2 regions of the Thiomicrorhabdus xiamenensis genome follow, and region 1 is predicted to be linked to the other one. Evidence: riboswitches for the same ligand, from Rfam matches in the RefSeq annotation. Region 1 holds a riboswitch; the other holds the start of a gene.
The links. A riboswitch is a leader RNA that binds a small molecule or an ion and turns the genes downstream of it on or off. The one in region 1 is predicted to bind thiamine pyrophosphate.

Region 1 (8,823 bases):
GGACGGGTCGAGAATTTAACGGCGATATTATCGAAACCGAAATCGTTGTAGGTTTCATAAACCAGGTCGATACAACCTTGTACTTCCGCTTTAATCTGCTCAGGTGTACAGAAGATATGCGCATCATCCTGAGTGAAAGAGCGCACACGCATCAAACCGTGCAAAGTTCCGGACGGTTCGTTACGGTGTACGGTACCGAATTCGGCGATACGCGCCGGAAGATCACGATACGAACGCAGGTGCTGGTTATAAACCTGAATATGCCCCGGGCAGTTCATTGGCTTAACGGCATAATCGCGATTATCGGTTGCGGTAGTAAACATGTTCTCTTTGAACTTGTCCCAGTGCCCCGATTTCTCCCACAAAGAACGGTCCATAATAAACGGCGTACGAATCTCGTCGTAGTCGTTGGCAACCAACTGACTGCGCATATACTCTTCTACCACGCGGTATAGAGTGGTCCCTTTCGGATGCCAGAAAGCCATCCCCGGAGCGACTTCGTCGACATGGAACAGGTCCAGCATCTTACCGAGCTTACGATGATCACGCTTTTCGGCCTCTTCCATCATTTTCAGATAGGCTTTCAAGTCATCTTTATTGGCAAAAGCTACACCGTAAATACGCTGTAGCATTTTGTTATCTGAATTCCCGCGCCAGTAAGCACCGGCAACATGGGTCAGCTTGAAGGCCTTGGTGAAAGACATATTCGGAACGTGCGGTCCAACGCACATATCGACATACTCTTCATGGAAATAGAAGCCGAATTGCGTTTCGTCCGGAAGATCGCGAATTAACTCCAGCTTATAGTCTTCGCCGCGCTCTTCAAACGTCTTGACCGCTTCGTCGCGCGGAAGCATTTTTTTGATGACTGGATATTTGGTCTTAGCCAACTCCTGCATGCGCTTTTCGATCTTTTTCAGATCTTCCGGCGTAATTTTGTATTCCATATCGATATCGTAGTAAAAACCGTTATCGATAACCGGACCGATAGCCATTTTGACATCCGGATACAACTGTTTTAAGGCATGCCCCAACAGGTGCGCACAGGAGTGGCGCATAATGTGAATGCCGTCTTCATCCTTCATGGTCACGATCTCAAGCGTCGCATCTTCCGTGATTAAATCACTGGCGTCTTTCAGCTTACCGTTAACACGACCCGCTACCGTCGCTTTGGCAAGGCCGGCACCGATGCTTTCGGCAACCTGCATCACCGAAACCGCTTGATCAAACTCTTTCTTAGACCCGTCAGGTAAAGTAATGATTGGCATAAAAGGTAATCTCTTTATAAAACTATGCGTTTAAAATTGGAAAACACATAATATTAGCATTTTCTTACCTTAAGGAAAAAGATATTTCATATTGAATCGATAGGATTTGTCTATCACGAAGAACAGAATTGACAGGATTCTCTGCCCCTTGCAATCGAATCAAGAAGCGATATTCAGGCTAACAATAGAAATCAGCCTTGCAAGCCTTAAGTGGATGGCCCGCTTGTCAGATGCGTATATTCGGTCAGAGATTTTTCCAAAATCTCGTCAAATTCGCCCTGAGCGATCTTCAATTCAGCCAGAGACTCGCTGATTTTCTGATCGACAAGCGGCCATTTATCCGGCGGAATTTCGCCGATTCCATTATCCAACCCAAGCTTAAATGCCCCTACTTCACTTAAATACGTCAGATAGGCATAGCCTTTAAACTCGCCTTTCATCTTGTCCGGGATGTGGTGATAGGCCACCCCCATAATAACCTCTTGCGAAAAGTTCCACAGTTGCAGAAGACGTGCGCTCATCAAAGCGTGATAGGTGCCGAAATGTTTATTTTCCATTACGGCCAGTTTCAGGATATTGAAATCGACTTTCGTTAAAACTTCTTGATACTTCTCCCGACTTTCAAGCGCCAGCAGGTAGATCCCGATATCTCTCAGCAAGCCGCACAGAAAGCCTTCCCCTACGCGAAGACCGCAGGCCGAGGCAATATTATGACCGATAAGCGCACTGAGCATCGCTTGCTGCATGAAACGCTCTTCACTGAACGGAGGTTTACGATTAAATGTCTGCTGGTAACTGATCGCATAAGCGAGCATTCTGACATCATGTAGACCAATACGAATAACCGCTTCAAACAGATCAGTTACTTTTGAACCCAGCGAATATTTAGCCGAATTAGCCATAAAGATAATCCCCGCCGTCAGACGGGAATCCATCGCGATCAAATTAACGATATCGGTAATCTCGGCCTGCGAGTCATCCGCCAGAAGCTTTTCCAACTTAATCAACGCATCCGGAACATGGGGAAGATCACCAAGTTCCGCTAAACGCTCAACAATTTCTTTCGTTACACTCGCCTCAGACAAAACCAGACCTTTACTTTCTCAATGAGCCCCGACTGCTTAAGTAGCGAGGGGCATAAGATACAATTCATAATGCATTACATGACTTTAATGCACACTTGCCAGACAAATTTTAATTTTGTCATAAATCAGAGTAAAATCACCGCAGATTTTTAACAGTTTAACATTTAATTAATTCAAATCATGCCTAGGGGTGGCCATTTATTTCGGCCTGAGATTTCTTGAGATATCAAGATAAACCCTTTGCACCTGATCCGGGTAATACTGGCGTAGGGATGGCAATCGAAATTGTTCACGGGACTTTAACCTCCCCGTCTTTTTAAATTGCATTCACACGTCTCCCGATCGACCTTGATAATTTGGGAAAGACAAGATGCAAAAGAAACTCCTTATCAGCGCTCTGCTCTCTTCACTGGCTACCAGCACAATGGCTGCCGAAGAACTGGAAACCGTTACCGTTAATGCCGACCTTCGTAAAACCGAAGTTCAGGATCTTGCCGCCAGCGTCGCCATTCAGACACAAAGCGAACTACAGGATCAGGGCGCCACGCATTTTGACGACATCCTATTAAAAACGCCAAACGTCAATTTTTCTGGCGAAACCTCCCGTCCACGCCATATTCAGATTCGCGGTCTGGGTGAACGCGAAGAATATACCGGCGCTCCGAATGCCAGTGTCGGTTTTGCAATCGACGGCATCGACTATAGCGGAATCGGCATGGCGTCCAGTTTGTTTGACGTGAAGCAAGTCGAAGTATTGAAAGGCCCGCAGAACGTACGTTACGGGCAGAGCGCCATTGGCGGTTTGATTTTGGTAGAGAGCAATGACCCGACTGCATACAGAGAAGGCATGGTAGAAGCGTCCCGCGCTTCCGATAACCTGACCGAAGTCGGCCTGGTTCAGAGCGGACCTCTCGGCTCAGAACCTTTGGCACCGCAATATCGCTTTTCCCTTTTCAAACATTCCAGCGACGGATTCCGAAAAAACCGGACCCTTGAGCGTAACGACACCAACGGCAAAGACGAGTTTACAGCAAAAGCCGCCCTTCGCCTTTTCCCGGATGATAAAACAACAGTCGATCTGAAACTACTGCACGCGAATTACAACAACGGCTACGACATGTGGGCTACTGACAACGGCTATGATGTTTATAGCAACCAGCCGGGTAAAGATACGCTGAAAACAGATGGCCTATCCCTGAAAGTCGCTTCACAAGCCAACCCTAACTTCACCTTTATGTCCAAAACCAGCTTGGCCATCAGCAAAATGGAAAAAAGCTACGATGGCGACTGGAATGATTCTGGAGCATGGGACTGGTTTTACCAGAACTTCAAAGAGCGCCAGACTTTGGATCAGGAAATTCGCTGGACATCGACCGAAAACAGTCGTCTTTTCAACGACTCGACCGACTGGCTGTCTGGGCTTTATGCATCCTCGCTAAACGAGTCGAATGAGAATACCTCTTACGGAACGCGTAGCGATTTTACTCATAATAAACTGGCCGGATTCGCACAGCTGGATTTCCACAGCACCCCGAAAACTACAATTTCTACCGGTTTGCGCGTGGAACACAACAAGCTGGATTACGACAATCAGGTCAATAACTTCACCCCGAATGAAACGCTTTGGGGCGCACACCTGACTTACAGCTATCGCTACAACGAGACGCATACCGCCTATACAGGCGTCACCCGCGGATTTAAAGCCGGCGGATTCAATGCGGACTTTGCCGGCGAAGCGAATGAGCAGTATGATTCAGAAACGCTGTATAACTATGAGATCGGATTGAAATCCAACTACCGACAGTTCGGTCTGAAAACAGCTCTGGTCGCCTTCTATATGGATCGCTATGATGCCCAGTTCGACGGTTACACCGCACCGGACACGGATCTTGACCCTTGGCTTTTCTACACCGAGAACTTTGACCGTGCGCAAAACTATGGTTTGGAGGGAAGTTTTGATTGGCAAGCTGCAGCAAACTGGAAACTGTATGGTTCTCTGGGTCTGATTAAAACCGATGTCGAAGGCACCAGCACCAACTACTATGTCGTTTCCGGCCGTGAACAGGCGCATGCACCGAGTTATCAGCTAAATCTTGGCTTTAAGTATCGCAACCCGACCGGTTTCTACGCACAAGCCGATGTGACCGCCGTCGACAGCTTCTATTTCGACAATGTTCACAACTTCCAGTCGGATGCTTACGAACTGGTTAATGCCCGTCTCGGTTACGAAACGGATGAATATGAAATCTATCTATGGGGCAAAAACCTGACCGATAAAACCTACGCAGTACGTGGCTTCTATTTCGACATGGATTACGACGAAACCTATGATAAATTCTACGGTTTAGGCAACCCTCGTCAAATCGGTGTGACTGCCAGAGTCTATTTCTAAGGTGTAAAATCACAAGGCTCCAGAATGAATTCTGGAGCCTTTTTATTTATGGAGTTAAAACCATGAAAGTTTCCGTCGATATCAGCCTCTACCCTCTTAAAAGCGCTTACCGAGAACCGATTAAAGAGTTTATCGGCCGCCTGAGTGCCTATACCAACTTGGAAATCTCTTACGGCAGCATGAGCACGGTCGTTTACGGTGACTATGCCGAAATTATGTCCATGCTGGAAAAAGAGATCGAGACCACGCTTGAGACATTGCCGAAAAGCATCTTTATTATCAAACTTTCCGGCGGTTGTCGCGAACAGTAAAGGATACGCAGCATGCCTAAAACACAAGGATACGAATCCCACGCGGATACCTACGACCAGTGGTTTGACGAAAACCCGGAGACCTATCAGGCGGAAATCGCCGCAATCAAGCAACTGCTGCCGCATGGCAAAGGGATCGAAATCGGTGCCGGTAGCGGTCGCTTCACCAAGCCTTTAGCGATCGACACGGGTGTCGAGCCAGCCAAGGCGATGCGCGAACGCGCCAGACAGGAACGCGGCCTGGAGATGACCGAAGGCGTTGCCGAAGCGCTCCCATTTTCAGACGGTCTGTTTGATTTTGCAGCCTTTATTACCTCGACCTGCTTTTTGGACGATCCGGCTCAAGCCTATCGGGAAGCGGCACGAGTCACAAAAGAAAATGGCGCCATTGTCGTCGCCTATTTGGAACGCAACTCCGAACTTGGGCAAATGTACGAAAAACACAAGCACGAAAGCCCTTTCTACTGCGATGCCACCTTTTATACTTTCGATGAAATCGAAACCATGCTGAATCAGGCTGGTTTCGCGAATATTCAAAGTGTGCAAACAGTTCTTCCGGAAACCTCCGGCCATGACACCAATGACATTCTTCCCGGACATGACAAAGGCACATTTATTGTCATCAAGGCCGATAAGTCACTGTAACCTCAGGAGAAACCATGAAAATTTCCGTTGATATCAGCATGTACCCCCTTAACGAGGAGTATTGCCAACCGATTATCGATTTTATTGAGGCACTGGACAAGATCGACTCGGTCTCCATTCAACGCAACAGTATGAGCACACAAATTTATGGCCAATATGCCGAGGTTATGAGTGCGATGAATTCCGAAGTCGAACAGGTTCTGCAAAAGCTGCCGGAAACTGTTTTTGTGATCAAATTGATCGGTACCGACCGCGAGAAAGCCAATATCCATGCCTGCTGATTCACTTGAACCCCATTGGCTTGAACAGGCCTTTTATGCGCTTCTGGCTCAGTCCGGATGGGAATGGCTTGCCGTCGTTTTGGGCATAGGCTATGTAATACTGGCGGCTAACAACAGCAAATGGGCCTGGCCAAGTGCCTTCTTCAGTACATTAATTTATACGTTTCTGTTCTGGGACGGCCAACTGCCGATGCAGGCCTTGCTCAACGCTTACTACCTGTTAATGGCCGTGTATGGCTTCTGGCTCTGGAACCATTCGGAAAAGCACCCTTCGAGCAAACAAACAGCGGACAGCGTCAGCATTCATCGTAAATCGCTGTTTTTTCATCTCTCGTTTATCGCGATCGGCATCACCTTAAGCGCACTGGCCGGTATCTACCTGCAAACCAATAACTACAGCCAGCTTCCTTATCTGGATGCATTTGTCACCGTATTTTCGGTCATGAACACCGTTTTGATGGCGCGCAAAGTCATTGAAAATTGGCTGTACTGGATTGTTATCGACTCTCTGGCCATCTACCTCTACTGGGAGAGCGGTTTTTACGTCACGATTCTTATGTTCGGCCTCTATCTGATACTGGCACTGTACGGCTATCGCGAGTGGAAGCTTCTATCGAATAAATAACCTCGCCACTAAGGAAGGAGAATCGGCTGTGCTTTCCACCAGGACCACGGCTGATCGCCCAGCAACTCCATGGCATAAAACAGTGCACGATATAATTCTCGGCACTGCGAGACTTGCGGTATTACCCCCTGGTAAGCGTCCATGACCCACTCCAGTTGTTGGGGCGTAAGTACCAGTTCTAGCATTAACCAATCCATTTCAATCGGCGCAAACAGAGCCGCATCCAGATCCAACAAATACAGCTTTCCATCTTCGCCAATCCTTAACTGATCCCAACGGAAGTCGATCAGCATCGGGACAATTTTGTGCCACTCGAGACACTTCAATTGCTGCCGAATCTGTTGAAAGTCTTGCGAATAACATTCGCGAAGCTGTTGAATGCGTGGATGCCGATTTAAAAATGCATCGATCTTGTGCCTAAATTGAGAAACATCGAGTTGTCGCCCCGTCGGAAGTTCACTCTCGTAAAGCCTTCCAGCTAAAAAAGACACGCCCTCTCCTGTCTCGGCGTGCATCGAACCCAAATGTGCGGCTAACTGACAGCAGATGTCACGGGTAACCGCCGCAGTACACAGGTCTTTGCCATGAACGGTCTGCGTCAGTATCCAGCGCACAGAATTCTCCTGCGAAGCACTGATCGCCTCAAGAGCCGGTACCTCAAAAACGGAAAAATGACGAAAATAATGATACGCCCCCGCCAAAGCCGAATAATCCTTGATCAAGGAGACATCAAATAAAGCCCGCATCGCATTCCAGAAACCGGCATTTTCCACTTCGTCACACTGACACAACTTCAGCACTTTCAAGTTCTGATCCCTATAAGCAATCGACCAGATCTGATGCGTACTGTCTTCAAAAAGCGCCGGCATCAGTGTCGCCGAAACCGCGCCCTGCAGACAGCTATCGTCGGCATTGATCAACTGCGAACGCAGACAAGGCAAAGCGTTTTTATCGACAGAGGAACATGGATTACTTTGATTAGGCGGCATGACACTTTATTAGGTGTAATTTCAACAAGAGATATAGTGTAGCGTTTTTTTCAACGTCAATTCGATTAGACACACCGCACAGATGCAAACTTCGCTGTTCCGCCAATAAGCCAGACATCGACTCAGACAAAATCTTTTTATTAAACCCAAATAATTCGCTATAATCTTGCAGTTAAATTTTTCGGTCGTAGTGGATCTGGGTTCGCTTGAAAGCCAGCGCTAACGACGTAACTTAAAGGACTTTCTTATGAATTTAGATCAAGCCCGTTTTTTTATGGTTGAACAGCAAATCCGTCCATGGGACGTCTTAGACCCTAAAGTTCTTGATCTGTTGATGGACACTCCTCGCCACCATTTTGTCAGCGAGTCGCAGCAAGCTTTGGCTTATAGCGACATCGAACTTCCGATCGGCGAAGGCGAATTCATGATGGCGCCTAAAGTGGAAGGAAAAATTCTTCAAGCCCTTGAAATCAATGAAGACGACAGCATTCTGGAAATCGGTACCGGTAGCGGCTATCTGACCGCTCTTCTGGCCTCTCTGGGCCGCGAAGTGACCACCGTTGAACTGCATAAATCATTGCAGGAAACCGCTAAGACCCGTCTTAAAGAATTCGACAACATCAACTTCCATATCGGTGATGCCAGTCAGGACTGGGCCGACAACAAACAATACGATGTCATCGTTCTGACTGGTGCTGTTGCTGAAATTCCGGAAACATTCAAACAGAAACTGAATATCGGTGGTCGTCTGGCTGTTATCTGCGGTGAATCTCCTGCAATGGAAGCCGAAGTCATTACCCGTGTCAGCGATAACCAGTTCAGCACAGAATCGCTTTTCGAGACGGATATGCAATATTTAAGCAACAACCAACCGAAAAAAATCTTTAATTTCTAAGCTTCCTTCCAAGCAGAAAGACCCTGATTTACAAGGGTCTTTCACTGAGTAATTAAAATTTACTTGGTAAAACCTCTTAAAAAACACCCTTTTTTTTGACCTGACACAGGTTTCTCTCCGATTTATTCGTAACAACTCAATTACTCTCTCTTTCTGTATTGCATATATCAGATACTTTTGTCTAAACTCGGTTCATAAAAGTGTCGTAATTTTACGCATTTACGTAAGTAATGCCTGCCATATAAGTTTACTTATATACTCATCAATAAAACTTTTTAGTTTTAAAAAACAACCATGGCACTTTTACAATAGCCTCCTCAATAGTGCGCTTT
Region 2 (8,823 bases), 540 kb from region 1:
AGCAAACGCGCCTTGCGGCGAGTTCTGAGCACTTGCCGACTTGAGAAGCTCGATGGCCTGCGTCGGGTTTTTATTGATTTTCCCTTCCAGAATCCATTTAGACATAATGACTTTGGCTTGCGGATTATCTTTGTCGACGGCTTTTTGCACCCAGTTACGTGCCTTGTTGGAGTCCGCGCTGATCCCCGGAGCACCTTGTTCATACAGCATTGCCAAGCGGGTCATTGCCAAAGGTTCACCGCGGTTAGCGGCTTTATCAAACCAGAAAAGGGCGTTTTTTGCATTGCGTTTGACGCCGACGCCGTCGGCATACATGACACCGGTGTTATACATCGCCAGAGAGTAGATCGGATCCTGCAATTCTTGACGCAGCGCCTGACGCGACAGCTCGCGATGCCAGTGAAATGACTGCTGATAGTCGACGCTACGGGAATTCATTGCATCGCCGTAGATTCGCGCCAGTTGGTAACGGGCTTTCGGATCGCCTTTGATTGCCGCCTGACAAATCTTCAGGGCTTCGCCTTGAAAAGTATTCAGACAGGCATTGGGGTTGAAAGCATACAATTGCTGGCTGATCAGCATGACGCTCAGTGCGGTGAGCAGTTTTCCGATGACGGAAAAACGTGAGTTTGTATGATTGTCGGTGTTGGGAGAGCTAAGTAATTTCATAGAGTTCTGTTGTAGTGTTTATATGGTTTCCGCAAAGGTCTTTTAATTACGGCACTTACCGGTGTTGATGCTGAAAAATGCGATTAAAAACTGCTAGTTAATATAACGGACTCGTTATGGATTAACAATCGCTTCTTGCCGTTAAATGGCATGTGTTTACATTTTACTTATCAGCCGGAACAAAGGGTATTGTTATCAGTGCCTTGCAAATTAGTGGTTGAATTCCCAAAGTTTCCCGCTATACTGATCGGCAAATTTGTCGGAGTGCCTTTAGACATAGGCTGAGATCGCGCAAGCGGGATCCGTTGAACCTGATCTGGTTAGTACCAGCGAAGGGAACAATCGTCAGAATGAGACCTTAGTACTGCATGACTGTTTTCAATTTCTTGAAGACAATTCTGTCAGTGACACCTTACTCAGATTCTTTCGAATCCAAGGTTTTTCATTTCCTCTATTTAGATGTCTATCGAGTTCTTCGCCTAATTAAATTTATCGTTAATTATTAATAGGCAAGAAAATGAGTTCAAACCACAAAACGACTGATCGTCGCGAACGACGTGCGGCAGCCGAAGCGTTTATCCAGAACGTTTCCGGGCAATCTTTTCCCAATTCACAAAAAATCTATGTTGACGGACAACTGCATCCGATTAAAGTCGGCATGCGCGAAATCACGTTGAGTGATACTTACGTTTCCGGGCCGGAAGACAATCCGCTGATGGAAAAAAACGAGCCGGTATGCGTTTACGATACCTCCGGTCCTTATACCGATCCAGATGTGGCTATTAACGTATACAAAGGTCTGCCGAAACTGCGCCAGTCATGGGTAGTCGAACGTGGCGATACCGAAGTTCTGGATTCGGTTACTTCCAAATTTACTCAAGAACGTCTGGCCAATGAAGGGCTGGACCACATCCGCTTTGAAAATCTTCCCGAAGTACGCCGTGCCAAAGCGGGTAAGAATGTCACTCAGATGCACTATGCACGTCAGGGCATTATCACGCCGGAAATGGAATACATTGCGATTCGCGAAAATATGAAGCGTGCAGAGGTGCGCGACGAGATGATCCGTCAGCAGCATGCCGGCGAATCTTTCGGTGCCAGTATTCCTCAGGACATTACCGCGGAATTTGTGCGTGACGAAGTGGCGCGTGGTCGTGCGGTCATTCCGTGCAATATCAATCATCCGGAATCGGAGCCGATGATTATCGGACGTAATTTCCTGATCAAAGTTAACGCCAATATCGGTAACTCTTCGGTCGGATCATCGATTGCCGAAGAAGTCGAGAAGCTGGTCTGGGCCACCAAATGGGGCGCGGATACGGTAATGGATCTGTCGACCGGCCGCAATATTCACGAAACGCGTGAGTGGATTATGCGCAATTCGCCGGTGCCGATCGGAACGGTTCCAATCTATCAGGCGCTGGAAAAAGTGAACGGGATTGCCGAAGACCTGACTTGGGAAATATTCCGCGATACGCTGATCGAGCAGGCCGAGCAGGGGGTTGACTACTTTACGATCCATGCCGGTGTCTTGTTGCGCTATATCCCGATGACTGTCAAACGTGTCACCGGCATCGTTTCACGCGGCGGTTCGATTATGGCCAAATGGTGTCTGGCGCATCATCAGGAGAACTTCTTGTATACGCACTTCGAAGAGATTTGCGAAATTATGAAAGCTTATGATGTCAGTTTCTCGCTTGGAGACGGGCTGCGTCCCGGGGCTATTGCCGATGCCAATGACGAAGCGCAGTTTGCCGAGCTGGAAACGCTTGGTGAATTGACCAAAATCGCCTGGAAGCACGATGTTCAGGTGATTATCGAAGGCCCAGGGCATATTCCGCTGCATATGATTAAGGAAAATGTCGATAAGCAGCTTGAAGAGTGCGGTGAAGCGCCTTTCTATACCCTTGGGCCGCTGACCACCGATATCGCGCCGGGTTACGATCACATTACTTCAGGTATCGGTGCCGCCAATATCGGTTGGTATGGGTGCGCCATGTTGTGTTATGTCACTCCGAAAGAGCATCTGGGTCTGCCGAATAAGGACGATGTCAAAGAAGGCTTGATGGCTTACAAGATTGCGGCCCATGCCGGAGACTTGGCAAAAGGCCATCCGGGTGCGCAAATCCGTGATAACGCGCTGTCCAAAGCACGTTTCGAGTTCCGTTGGGTCGATCAGTTCAATTTGGGGTTGGATCCGGAGCGCGCGCGCGAATACCACGACGAAACCATTCCGCAGGAATCCGGCAAGGTGGCGCACTTCTGTTCGATGTGCGGTCCGAAATTCTGTTCGATGAAGATTTCTCAAGAGGTTCGCGACTATGCGGCTGAACAGGAAGCGGCCGGTAATAACGGACAGATCACCGAGATTACGCTGGACGAAATCAAGGCCGGAATGAAACAGAAATCGCAGGAGTTTGTCGAAGCTGGTAGTGAAATCTATCAGAAGGAAGCGTAAATGAGTGGCCGAATCGATCGGTCTGCGCATACAGGGTGTAAGCCTAAAATCGCCATTTTAGGCGCCGGTCTTATAGGGCGTCTTTTGGCGTTTTCGCTCAAAGACGAGATGCAGATCGATCTGTTTGATCAGGATGATGGCCGGGGAGAACTGAGCGCGGCTTATCTGGCGGCAGCAATGCTTGCGCCTTTGGCGGAATCCGCAGAAAGCGGAACCGGCATTATGCAGCTCGGAGAGATTGCGCTGGAGCTGTGGCCGAAGATTTTGCAGGCTTTACCGCAGAAGGTCTTTTTTCAACGCAATGGTTCGCTTTTGCTTGCTTTCGAACAGGACAGAGCCAGTCTGGAGACTCTCCAGAAAAACTTAAAAGGGGATCATTACCGGCGGATTGATCGTGCGGAGATTACCACTCTCGAACCAGAGATCAATCAGCGTTTTGCACAAGGCCTGTTCCTTCCGGATGAAGGGCAGCTAGACAACCGTCAGCTGCTTGCCGTTCTCGGTGATGTTTTGCGAGCGCATGCGAACATTAATTGGCAGACAGAAGCTTTTGTGCAACTGATTGAATCTGAGTTGCTGATTAATGGAGACTTGCGAAAAGGCTATGACTGGATTATTGATTGTCGCGGTCTGGGCGCGTGCAAAGATTCTCAGCCGGATCTGCGCGGTGTGCGCGGGGAAGTGGCTCGGGTGCATGCACCGCAGGTCACCTTGCGGCGTCCGGTACGTTTAATGCATCCCCGTTATCCGATCTATATCGCTCCGAAACCGAACCATCATTTCGTGATAGGGGCGACTCAGATTGAAACTCAGGATCAGCGTCAGCCGACGGTGCGCTCGACATTGGAGTTGCTCTCTTCCTGTTTTTCAGTGCATAGCGGTTTTGCCGAGGCGGAAATTCTGCAGATTCAATCGGGCTTGAGACCGGCATACCTGCATAACGAACCGCAAATGCGGGTGGACGGTAACGTCATCAGTCTTAACGGTCTGTTTCGTCATGGTTATCTGCTTTCTCCGGTGTTGGTTGATCTGTGTCGCAGCTATCTACTTGATCAACCGATGGATGGGCGTTATCTGGGTGCTTTGCCAGAACTGGTGCAGGGCGCTGACAATGGTCATGCTTTTCGGGAGGCGTTATGAAAATTGAAATAAACGGTCATGAACTGGTCCTTGAAGAGGGGCAGACTCTGCAGTCGGCTTTGTCTCTGTTCGGAGCAAGAATGCCTTATGCGGTCATGCTGAACGAGGAATTTGTCCCGAATTCCGAGCACGAACAACGTATTTTGCATGGCGGGGATAAGGTTGAAGTCGTCAGTGCGATTCAAGGTGGCTAGGGAAGCTGAGCTAACTAAGCTTTTCAGGACGGCTAAGAAAGTGTTTATCAATATGGCTCTTAAACATATCTTTACAGAATTCAGGAATTAATATTATGTCGGGTTTAAATATCTATGGCACCGAGCTGAAAAGCCGGATGCTGATCGGCAGTGCGCTCTATCCGTCACCTAAAGTGATGCAGGAAAGTATTCTGGCGTCCGCTGCGGAAGTGGTGACGCTGTCGCTGAGTCGTCAGAATCCACAACAGGCAGGTGGCGAAAACTTCTGGAATATTATCCGCTCGCTCGGTTTGAAACTCTTGCCGAACACGGCCGGCTGCCATTCGGTTAAAGAAGCGGTGAATATGGCCAAAATGAGCCGGGAATTGTTTCAAACGGATTGGGTCAAACTGGAACTCGTCGGCGATGATTTTAATCTCCAGCCGGACCCGATTGATCTGGTCAAAGCGACGGAAATCCTGTTGAACGACGGCTTTAAAGTCTTGCCTTATTGTACCGATGATCTGGTGATTGCCCGCCATCTGGTCGAAGCGGGCTGCAAAGTGATTATGCCGTGGGGGTCTCCAATCGGAACCGGCAAAGGGCTTTTGAATCCTTATGCGTTGCAGGCCATTCGCGATCGTTTTCCGGAGGTGACTATCATTGTCGATTCGGGCATCGGCGTGCCGTCACATGCGGTTCAGGCGATGGAAATGGGCGTTGACGGGATTTTGCTGAATACTGCCGTGGCGCATGCTCAGCAGCCGCAGAAAATGGCGCAAGCGTTTCGCGGCGCCATTGAAGCTGGCCGTCTTGCTTATGAAGCCGGACCGATGGCGGAACAGCACGCCGCGAGTGCCAGCACACCAACACTGGATTCGCCTTTCTGGCATTCGGCTTGAAGTAAACGCGGATAAGTCAAACCCACATCATCAAGTATTCTCGGTCGTTGATTGCTTGTAGGCGACCGCCTGGTTTCTGCCCTGATTTTTTGCCGTATACAGCGCCTGGTCGGCTTGCAGCAGAATTTCTTCGAGCATGTATTGTCCCGGAGCCGTTTCGGCAACACCAAAGCTGGCGGTAAAGTGAAGGGTTTGCCGATTGTGTGTCAGCTTCGAGTCGGCGACGGACAGGCGCAACTTCTCGGCAACGTGTAGCGCGCCGTTCAGATCGGTTTGCGGGAGCAGAATGGCAAATTCTTCACCGCCAAGTCTCCCGATCAGATCACAAGCGCGACAGGAGTTTTTAAGTGTCTTGGCAAAAGTCTGCAATACCAGATCGCCTGTCGCGTGTCCGTAAGTGTCGTTGATATTTTTGAAATGGTCGATATCGATCATGATAATCGACGCTGCGGTTTGCTGACGAACCGCGTTCTTTAACTCCTGCTCGGCCAACTCAAAGAAAGCTCTGCGGGTTTTGACATCTGTGAGCACATCGGTATAGGCCAGCATCTCGGCTGCTTCTTTCGCTGCAAACAGTTCATGGGTTCGTTCTCGGACCTTATCATCCAGTTCTTTGTTAAGGGTTTTCAGAGCCGCCTGATACTCGTTCACGCTAAGGATCATCTGGTTATAGCTGTCTTTCAGCAACAGAATTTCATTATTGTCCGACCAGGGAATATCAAGCGTAATCGGATGCGGTTGATTGCTGTCCTGCTGTTTGATTTTGCGGGTAAATTCATTCAGCGGATTACCCAGGTAGCGTTTAATGAAGTAAAAAATAATAAACCACAGTGCCAGAGTTTTGATGACCGAGTTGATCAGGATAAGAAAAAAACCATATTTTACGCGTTCAAAAACCAGCCGCTCGTTTGAGTAGATGGTGACTTCGCCAAGCGGTTGAGGGTCTTTGAATGCGGGTCCCTGATAGGTGATCGGAAAGGTGTAACCAAAGAGGGCATCGGCTCCCAGACCGGTTTCGGCGGATTTGCCGGGTTTGCCGTCGGTATCGAAGTAGGCAGGGTGACTGTCTTTGTCCAAAATGGAGCCGATTTTATAGTCCATTTTATGGTCAAGAGACTTCACTTCAATTCCAACGACAATCGGGCTGTTGTAAACACCGCGTAAAATGGATTGAAGTAATTCCTGATTATAGGTCCAAACGGAGTCGCTGATTCCCTGCCCGAAGGTCGTCGGTAAGAGTTGGATTTCCTGATAAAAACTTTCTTTGGTGTTTTCATATTCCTTGTACAACTGGACCACGGTCACGATAACGGCGACGAGAAAATAGAAGCCGAAAATGACCGTCAACAGGTGCAGTGCAATGGAATGACGAAATGACATGGGCGTTTAGGCGACTTTCATTCCGGTTTTAAGGCTTGGATTTCCAATCCTGAATTCCGTAGTTTGAAAGTATTTCCTGCAGCTCTCCTGTGCGGCGCATATTTTCAATTTCATCGGATAAAATCTGCGCATAGATTTTCGATTTTTCATTTGCCGGAGAGAAACCGGTAAAAACATCGATCACAACAGGCGTGGTACCGGAAACAGTGACCTGATCCGATTTGCCCATCTGTTGCAGCTTGTATTCCAAAACACTCTTATCTTCGATAACGGTGGTCAGACGACCGGCCAGAAGCATTTCAAGTAATCTTTCCAATGGTTTTTCGCCGGTGATTTCCAATACGTTGTCAGGATGTTGATTGATGTAGTTCATCAGTTCAGGTTCTACGTAATCGTAACCTTTAATCACGCCGATCATTTTCGCCTGTTTCAGCGAGTCGGTTCCGGTGTAGCGCCAAGAGTTGTCTTTCAAGCTGAAAAACGTGGTGTTGCTAATCCCTTGCACGGTAGGAGGCATGATAAAGTCGGGGGCTTCTTCTCGAAAACAGGCTTCGGTTGCATCTAATTTGCCTTCTCTGACAAGAGTCAGGCCGCGAGAATAAGAAACTTCAACAAACTCGACTTTGTGGCCGTGTTTTTCCATGGCGGCAACCAGCATGTCGCCCAGGTAGCCAACCTTGCCATTATTCTGGGACGGAATACAGTCGTAGGGACACCATTCATCCGTTGCGACTCTTAAGGTGTCGGCAGATGCCGAAAGAGGCAGAGCTAAGGCCAGAGCGAAAATAGAAATGTATTTTTTCATGGAGTGCGTTTGCATATTGTGTTTCCAGATAAACGAGCAATTAAGCCTAAATAAGCTTAAGGATGTCGATAAGTTTCGTGTGAGAATCTCAACGGCTTAATCTACCGAGCTTAAGTAGAAAAGCTTATACAGTATAAAGCTTCCGGCTTCAGCTTGCCCTTGTTTGAGGTCATTTTGAGCGCTTATTTATTTAGATAATTTATTGACCAAACACGTTTTTCTTGAAGTGTGGCGATAACTCAGTTTTATTTGTCTTGAAGTTTTAAGGTTTTTGATACAAGAAAGCCGCCAGAAATCTTCTGACGTCTTTTATATTTTGTTATTACGATGTTGTTTTACAGGGCTTGGATTCTGACCAGAGCGCCGAAGATAGGGTGGTCAAAGTAATGCAGTTCGCCGCTATCCGCTTTGCGTTTTTCCTGTAGTTTGAAACGCCAGGTCGACGGCAGGTTGTATTCGTCAAGACCGAGACGCTGGGCAAACTCGGCGCGAATGGCGTTTGGAATGGTTCTTTCCAGTTCGAGATCCAGTTCAATGTGTGAGAATTTGGTCTTGTAGACTTTGACCGTGCCCAGAAGCGAATCGCCACCATGTTCTTTCTCGATCAGCACTTTCGGTGACTTACGGGATTCGTAAGCGAATTGGCTCCAACTTTCGTGGAAAATGACGCGATAGCCGCGATTCATGCGTTTTGCAACGTCGGTCAGCGTTAAATCGCCGGCACGCAAGTACAGCGGCTTCTGGTTTGTTGTCAGATAAGACGTGCTGTTACTTAAATCGACACCGGATGGAATCTCAGGCCAGTTCTCTTCGGTCCAGCCTTTTAACGCAAGCTGTTCAAAGACAATGACTTCCACTTGATAGCGAGGTGTTTTATCTTCCGCGTACGCATTCTGACCGGCCATCAGGAAGAGGATAAAGAGGGCGCCGAGAAAAGCCCAGTTGCGAAGTGTATTGCGAATGGTTTCGGTGTTAAGCATCATGGAGTGGGTGCGCATAAGGTATTTTCCGTCTTTAAGATGGGCGAATTTGTTTAATCAGTAATTCGATAGCGGCCGTTCGCTCTTCTAGAGTTGGCATTGTATCGAAAAACTTCAATTCGCTCTGTCCTTTCATCTGATAATTTTTCGGATGTTTTTGAATCAACTGAATCAATTTTAGCGGATCAATATCCGGCTGCTCGTTAAATACGATGCGAATCATCGCTTCTGAGGCGTCGATTTTGATAATACCGAGCGGCTCGACCAGCAGTTTTATTTCGGTTACTGCGATCAGATTCTTGACCTGAAACGGAAG

Region 2: it holds a riboswitch for thiamine pyrophosphate, as region 1 does, so the genes downstream of both, thiC (phosphomethylpyrimidine synthase ThiC) here and HQN79_RS04125 (TonB-dependent receptor) in region 1, are expected to answer to the same signal.

The regions. Positions count from the first base shown of each region.
Region 1 covers NZ_CP054020.1:894,782-903,604, reverse strand. Annotated here, with positions in the region: gene thrS (threonine--tRNA ligase) at 1-1,268, opposite strand, end outside; gene HQN79_RS04130 (HDOD domain-containing protein) at 1,475-2,353, opposite strand; TPP riboswitch at 2,530-2,643, shown strand; gene HQN79_RS04125 (TonB-dependent receptor) at 2,724-4,745, shown strand; gene HQN79_RS04120 (hypothetical protein) at 4,808-5,056, shown strand; gene HQN79_RS04115 (class I SAM-dependent methyltransferase) at 5,069-5,701, shown strand; gene HQN79_RS04110 (YkoF family thiamine/hydroxymethylpyrimidine-binding protein) at 5,716-5,982, shown strand; gene pnuC (nicotinamide riboside transporter PnuC) at 5,972-6,607, shown strand; gene HQN79_RS04100 (hypothetical protein) at 6,616-7,596, opposite strand; gene HQN79_RS04095 (protein-L-isoaspartate O-methyltransferase family protein) at 7,844-8,491, shown strand.
Region 2 covers NZ_CP054020.1:1,433,584-1,442,406, reverse strand. Annotated here, with positions in the region: gene HQN79_RS06660 (tetratricopeptide repeat protein) at 1-669, opposite strand, end outside; TPP riboswitch at 920-1,024, shown strand; gene thiC (phosphomethylpyrimidine synthase ThiC) at 1,187-3,127, shown strand; gene HQN79_RS06650 (FAD-dependent oxidoreductase) at 3,128-4,267, shown strand; gene thiS (sulfur carrier protein ThiS) at 4,264-4,461, shown strand; gene HQN79_RS06640 (thiazole synthase) at 4,557-5,342, shown strand; gene HQN79_RS06635 (diguanylate cyclase) at 5,373-6,722, opposite strand; gene HQN79_RS06630 (substrate-binding periplasmic protein) at 6,751-7,542, opposite strand; gene HQN79_RS06625 (CsiV family protein) at 7,863-8,525, opposite strand; gene mfd (transcription-repair coupling factor) at 8,542-8,823, opposite strand, start outside.